Regions from separate parts of the Variovorax sp. Soil_C_17 genome, predicted to be linked through region 2. Evidence: riboswitches for the same ligand, from Rfam matches in the RefSeq annotation. Region 2 holds a riboswitch; the other holds the start of a gene.
The links. A riboswitch is a leader RNA that binds a small molecule or an ion and turns the genes downstream of it on or off. The one in region 2 is predicted to bind glycine.
Positions count from the first base shown of each region.

Region 1: linked by a shared signal. The riboswitch ahead of gcvT (glycine cleavage system aminomethyltransferase GcvT) and the one ahead of AC3A6Y_RS06490 (D-amino acid dehydrogenase) in region 2 are both predicted to bind glycine.

Region 1 is NZ_JBDGIT010000002.1:550,684-554,011, forward strand. It holds gene gcvP (aminomethyl-transferring glycine dehydrogenase) at 1-12, opposite strand, end outside; gene gcvH (glycine cleavage system protein GcvH) at 59-430, opposite strand; gene gcvT (glycine cleavage system aminomethyltransferase GcvT) at 477-1,649, opposite strand; glycine riboswitch at 1,686-1,798, opposite strand; glycine riboswitch at 1,814-1,912, opposite strand; gene AC3A6Y_RS11255 (hypothetical protein) at 1,931-2,842, opposite strand; gene AC3A6Y_RS11260 (TRAP transporter large permease) at 3,088-3,328, opposite strand, start outside.
Region 2 is NZ_JBDGIT010000001.1:1,344,917-1,348,244, reverse strand. It holds gene AC3A6Y_RS06500 (hypothetical protein) at 1-519, opposite strand, end outside; gene AC3A6Y_RS06495 (helix-turn-helix domain-containing protein) at 641-1,375, shown strand; glycine riboswitch at 1,446-1,549, shown strand; glycine riboswitch at 1,554-1,659, shown strand; gene AC3A6Y_RS06490 (D-amino acid dehydrogenase) at 1,753-3,021, shown strand; gene AC3A6Y_RS06485 (LysR family transcriptional regulator) at 3,025-3,328, opposite strand, start outside.

The sequences.
Region 1 (3,328 bases), on a different contig from region 2:
GGACTTCGGCATGGAGAGGCTCAGGGGAGGGGGAACAAACGCGGCGGCTGTCGGCTTTTCAGTTTTCGTCGGCGAACTTGTCGTAGGCGGTCTTGTCGAGCAGGGCATCGAGCTGGGCGGGGTCGGTGATCTTCATCTTGAAGAACCAGCCTTCGCCTTCGGGCGCGCTGTTGGCCAGCGAGGGGTCGGCGCGCAGCGCCTCGTTGACCTCGGTGATCTCGCCCGCGACCGGCATGAAGACGTCGGCCGCGGCCTTGACCGACTCCACCACGCCGGCGACTTCGCCCTGGGCATAGCCCTGGCCAACCTCCGGCAGGTCGACGAAGACCACGTCGCCCAGCGCATCCTGCGCATGCAGCGTGATGCCGACGGTGGCGTTTTCGCCTTCGGCGTTGACCCACTCGTGGTCCTTGGTGTATTTGATGGTCATTGGCATGGCTCCTGGGGAAGGGGAAAGAACGAAGAACAAATAGAAACTAGCCGCGCCAGTAGCGTGCCGGCACGAAAGGCAGGGTGCTGACTTCCATCGGCACCGGCTTGCCGCGCACGATGGCTTGCAGGCGGGTGCCGGGCTCGGCGTAGGCGAGGGCGACATAGCCCATGGCGATCGGCCGGTCGACCGTGGGGCCCAGCAGGCCGCTGGTCACCTGGCCGATGGGCAGGCCTTCGAAGGACTCGAGCAGCGTGCCGTCGCGCACCGGCACGCGCTCCAGCGCCACCAGGCCGACGCGCTTGCGCTTGAGCGTCTCGTGGTCGAGGCGGCCGGCCGTGCCGCTGTCGGCCGTGAGCTGCGCCAGCACCCGCGCCGCGCCGGGAAAGCCGCCCTCGCGCGCACCGCCGCTGCGGCGCACCTTTTGCATGGCCCAGTTGAGCGAGGCCTCGACCGGGGTGGTCGTGGTGTCGATGTCATTGCCGTAGAGGCACAGGCCGGCTTCGAGGCGCAGCGAATTGCGCGCACCCAGGCCGACGGGCTGCACCTCCGGCTGCGCGAGCAGCAGGCGGGCCAGCGCCTCGGCATCAGGGGCGGCGACCGAGATCTCGAAGCCGTCCTCGCCGGTGTAGCCGCTGCGCGTGGCGAAGGCCGCGATGCCGCCGATCTGCACCTTGCCGCCGGTCATGAAGACGAAGCGCTCGATGCCGGGCGACAGGCGCGCCAGCACGGCCGCGGCCTGCGGGCCCTGCAGGGCGAGCAGGGCGTTGTCGGGCAGGGGCAGCACCTTGCAGCGCTGGCCGATCCTGGCCTGGATGTGGGCGATGTCGGCGGCCTTGCAGGCGCCGTTGACGATGACGAAGATGGAATCGCCGCCCTCGTTGAAGAACATCAGGTCGTCGAGGATGCCGCCTTCGTCGTTCAGCAGCAGGCCATAGCGCTGCTTGCCGGGCGCCAGGCCGATCACGTCGACCGGCATCAAGGTCTCGAAGGCGGCAGCGGCATCGGGCCCGACCAGGCGCAGCTGGCCCATGTGCGAGATGTCGAAGAGGCCAGCGGCCGTTCGCGTGTGCCTGTGCTCGGCCATCAGGCCGGCGGGATATTGCACCGGCATCGAATAGCCCGCGAAGGGCACCATGCGGGCGCCGAGCTCCACGTGGAGGTTGTACAGCGGGGTCTTTTGCAGATCGTCGGGAGCAGAGGCCAAGGCACTCTCCATCAGGGGCAGTCCAGATCCATGGCGGCAAAGCCATGGGCCACCCCTGCTGTCCGCTTTACCTGAGAGATTCGCCCCACGATCGGGGTTTGCTCCTTCGGTGGGCAGGCGCCATCAAAAGCGAAGCGCCGCCTCTCTCCAGCAAGGAAACGCCCGAAAAACGGGCGCCTCGTCAGTCCTTTTGCCTGAGCGTTCGGGCCCGTTCTTCGAGGGGCCCTGCGCCTTCGGCGGCCCCGCGCTGCGGGGCTCTCTCCTGACCGGGTCGAGTGTAAGGGAAACCGCGCCTACGACCGCTCCAGCCGCAGCCGGCGCAGCAGGAATTTCTCCCACAGCTTGTCCGAGAGGAACTGCAGGGAGCGCCGCACGTGCTCGCGCAGGTTGCGGGCATCGTAGGGCGAGCGGATGTCGGCGCCTGCCTGGCGCGCGCGCAGGCTCAGCATGTGTTCCGAGAGGCAGCAGCGCGCCTTCATGCGCAGGTCCTCGAAGTTCTCGGCGCCGAGCGGGCTGGCCTTGTGCCATTCGTGATCCCATTTGAAGCGGCGCCGCTTCTGCTCGCCCTCGCCGTCGTCGCTGATCAGCCAGGCGGAGACGAAATCGACATACGCCTCGCCCACATGGTCGCGGAACACGCCGCGGCCGGGCTCGAACTGCTCGTTCACCAGCGAATCCAGCAGCGCGTTGCCGGGCGAAAGCGTGCCCAGCCGGTGGCGCAGGGTGTTGTTCATCGCGAAGCAGTAGGTCGAGACCCATTCGAGCAGCGGCCCCATGGGGGTCATCGTCGAGCGCGGGAAGTCGTTGATCTCGCCGAAGAGCCAGGGGCCCGGATGCAGGGCGAGCTTGCGGATCTCGCCGCCGAAGCGCTCGAGCCGCCGTTCGCTCCAGGCGTGGTTGAGGGCCACCGTGTCGTTCGAGAAGATCCACACGTCGGGCTGCTCGCCGCGCGCGAGGAGGGTCTCGACGCCGGTGTCCCAGCCGGAGAACTCGCGGTTGCTGTTGTCGCCGGTGACCACCAGGCCTTGCGCGGAGTTCGTGCCGGTCGCGCTTTCGGCAGGCGTGGCGCTGGCGTTGTCGACGATCACGCTGGAGAAGCGGTCGCCATCCTGGGCCAGGCGGATTCGCAGCTTGTCCAGCACCTGGAGCGAACGCTCGCGGTGCTGGTCGCCGAATTCCAAGTGAACGAAACCGTAGCTTGTCATTTGCCTTCAGTGGAGAGAAGAAAAGAGAAGCGGCGGGTTGTCGCCCCATGCGTCCCCGCCGGTTGCGGCCGCATGAAGATGTTACCGCCTGAACGCGGAAACGGCGACACAGACTGCGCGAGGCAGCCGCAACTCTCCAAGCCTATTCAAGAACGAGGCGTGCTGCGTGTCAGCCAAGGCGCCGTGGCGGGGTCCATGCTGTAACCCTTGTTTTCAGCGCACGGCTGCGGCCCCCCACGCGGGGGCTACTTCGCGTAGACCAGGTCGCGCAGCCCCAGCGAGATGCCCGGCACGTAAGTGATGACCATCAGGCAGGCCAGGATCACCAGCACGAAGGGCACCAGGTGCGTGACGATGCGGTCCAGCGAGATGCGCGCCACGGTGCAGGCGGCGAACAGGTTGACGCCGAAGGGCGGCGTGATCATGCCGAGCGCCAGGTTGACGACCATCACCAGCCCGAAGTGCACCGGGTCGATCCCGAAGTGC
Region 2 (3,328 bases):
GGCCACCGCCAGCAAGCCGGAGCCGAGCACGAACCAGGCCGCCGGCCAGCCGGCGCGCGCGCTCACCCTTTCGCAGACAGCGCAGCCGATCAGCCCGGCAAAGGCCACCGTCATTCCGGCACGGTCCGCCGCCAGGCGCAGGGCGTCGGGTTGCAGGTGGTAGAAGGCCGAGCCGGCGGCCGTGATGACCAGGCCGGCGAAGAACATCCAGGCGCAGTCGAGCAGGTTGACGGGCGGCTGGGCCACCGCGTGGTGCAGCGGCACCGCGTCCTGCACGTGCTCGTGCGCCTGGTCGTGCCAGTGGAGCCAGCGCAAGCCCCAGACGCCCAGCGCCGCGAAGGGCAGGTTGCTCAGCACGTCCATCGCGTGGGGAAGGCCGAACCAGTCGCGCTCATCGGCAAAGGGGGCGCCACCCGTCCCCGGCGAAGGCAGCGATGGCCCGGCGACTGCCAGCAGCAGAAGCAAGGCGAAGAAGAAGAACAGAACACGTTCGCGGGGGGAGAGGAGCGTGAGGGGCATGGCGGTTCCCGGTGAGAGGTCGGTGCGGCGGAATGTAGGTTGTCAACCTCCGAAGGAGCATCGAGAATCGATACGGAGTACTTTTTCACGCCCGCCGGTATCGAAAACCAATACCCGATCCATGAGCACCACCATCGACCTCGTCCAGGCTCTCAAGAACGAGCTGAAGACCGCCCACATGACCTATGCGGACCTCGCCAAGTCGCTGGACATGGCCGAGTCCAGCGTCAAGCGCATGCTCGCCAAGGGCGACATGCCGCTCACGCGGGTCGATGCGATCTGCCGGGCGCTGAAAATCGACTTCGCCGAACTGGCGCGGCGCGTCGCCGATGCACAGCCGCTGCTCAAGGAGCTGACGCTCGAGCAGGAAAAGGCGGTGGTCAAGGACAAGAAGCTGCTGCTCCTGGCCATCTGCGTGCTCAGCCAGTGGACGCTGGAGCAGATCGTCGCCGCCTACCGGATCAGCGAGGCCGAATGCATCGGCTACCTGGCACAGTTGGACCGCATCGGCATCATCGAGCTGCGACCACTCAACCGCTACCGGCTCAAGCTCGCCAAGACCTTCCGCTGGCGCCCCCACGGGCCGGTGATGGACTTCTTCCGCGAAAACGTGGTGCTGGACTACTACCGCGGCGGCTTCGACGGGCCGGCCGAGGGCCTGCTGCTGGTGCACGGCTCGATCAGCAAGAGCCTGGCCCCGGCCTTCCTCGACCGCCTGCAACGCGTGGCCCAGGATTTCGCCCAGCAGCACCAGACCGACCAGAAGCTCTCGCCCAAGGAGCGCGAGGGCTACACGCTGCTGCTGGGCATGCGCAACTGGGAGTTCGAGCTCTTCACCCGACTTCGCCGGGCCTGAGGCGATCGAGATCGAGGCGGCAGGGCACCCGCAGCCACGCTTGGTGACATGGCCCGGGCCGCCTACAATCCGCCCCACTGCAGGAGAGCGGGCCGCTGCGAGGCGGCCCCACCGAAGGCGCAAACTCCCATAAACGCTCAGGTCGGCTCGCAACCACGAGCCTGTACTGCACCAACTGTCAAAGCCGTCTGGAGAGCCGTCGCGCCACGCGACGCACCGAAGGAGCAAGTCCGCTGCGGGCGCAGCGGATGAATCTCTCAGGTACCGAGGACAGGGGGAGCGGCAACTCGGACGCGTGCGCCGGTTGCTTTTTTCTTTTTCACGAGCTTCCATTGCTTTCGTCGCGTCCGAGCGTTGCAACCTGAAAGGTTCCTGCAATGCGCGTGATCGTTCTCGGCGCCGGCCTGCTCGGCGTCACCTCGGCCTATTACCTCCGCCAACTCGGCCACGAAGTGACCGTGATCGACCGGCAGGCCAAGCCGGCCGCCGAAACCAGCTTCGCCAACGGCGGCCAGATCTCGGTGAGCCATGCCGAGCCCTGGGCCAATCCCGGCGCACCGCTCAAGCTGCTGCAATGGCTGGGCAAGGAAGATGCGCCGCTGCTCTTCCGCCTGCGCGGCGACCTGCGCCAGTGGCTCTGGGGCCTGGCCTTCCTGCGCGAATGCACGCCGGCGCGCACCCGCCGCAACATCGAGCAGATCGTGCGCCTGGGCACTTACAGCCGGGATCTGCTGCAGCAGCTGCGCCGCGACAAGGGACTGCAGTACGAGCAGCGCACCCAAGGCATCCTGCACTTCTACACCACGCAGAAGGAGTTCGACGGCGCGCTCAAGCCGGCCGAGCAGATGCGGGCCCTCGGCTGCGAGCGCCGCGTGGTCTCGGCCGACGAGGCGGTGCGCATCGAGCCGGCGCTGGCCCACATCCGGCCCCAGCTGGCCGGCGCCACCTACACGGCCGAGGACGAGTCGGGCGATGCGAACCGCTTCGCGCGCGAGCTGGTCGCGCTGGCCGCGGCCGACGGCGTGCAGTTCCTCATGAGCCACACCGTCACCGCACTGCGTGAGGCGGGCGGGCGCATCGACCACGTGGAGGCCACCGACAGCGAGGGCCGCTTCCAGCGCATCCGCGGCGATGCCGTCGTGCTGGCGATGGGTTCGCTGTCGCCGCTCTACGCCGCGCCGCTGGGCATCCGGCTGCCGATCTACCCGGCCAAGGGCTACTCGGTCACGCTGCCGGTGAAGGACGCCACGAAGGCACACCAGGTCTCGCTGACCGACGACGAGTACAAGCTGGTTTTCTCGCGCTACACCTCGGAAAGCGGCGACCGGCTGCGCATCGCGGGCACGGCCGAGCTCAACGGCTACGACCGCGACCTCAATCGCGTGCGCTGCGAGGCCATCGTGCGGCGCGTGGAAGCGCTCTTCCCCGGTGCCGGCGACACGTCGCGCGCGCAGTTCTGGACGGGCCTGCGTCCCGCCACGCCCAGCAATGTGCCGCTGATCGGCCGCACGCGCCTGCCCAACCTGTTCCTCAACACCGGCCACGGCACGCTGGGCTGGACCCACGCCTGCGGCTCGGGGAGATCGATCGCGCGCATCGTGAGCGGGCTGAAGCCCGAGGTCGACTTCGCTTTTGCCGGCGCCTGAGGCTCAGTCGCGCATCAGCGCCTGCATCAGCGCGCGCAGGATGGCCAGCGCCGGCGCCTCGGTGCGCCGGCGCAGGGTGACGAGGCCGAAGCGCGCCACGCCATCCATCGGCGGATCCATCTTCAGCTCGACCAGGCCGGGCGCCGCCGCGCGGATGGCCAGCAGCACCGCATCGCTCTGGCGCACCACCTCCACCAGGCTGGGGACCTCCTCGCATTGCAGGGTCACGCAGTGCGCGGGATGCGCCTGCGGGCCGTAGGCCTCGACCAGGGTGCGCGCCACCTCGTCGCTCAGCGGCGTGGAGGCG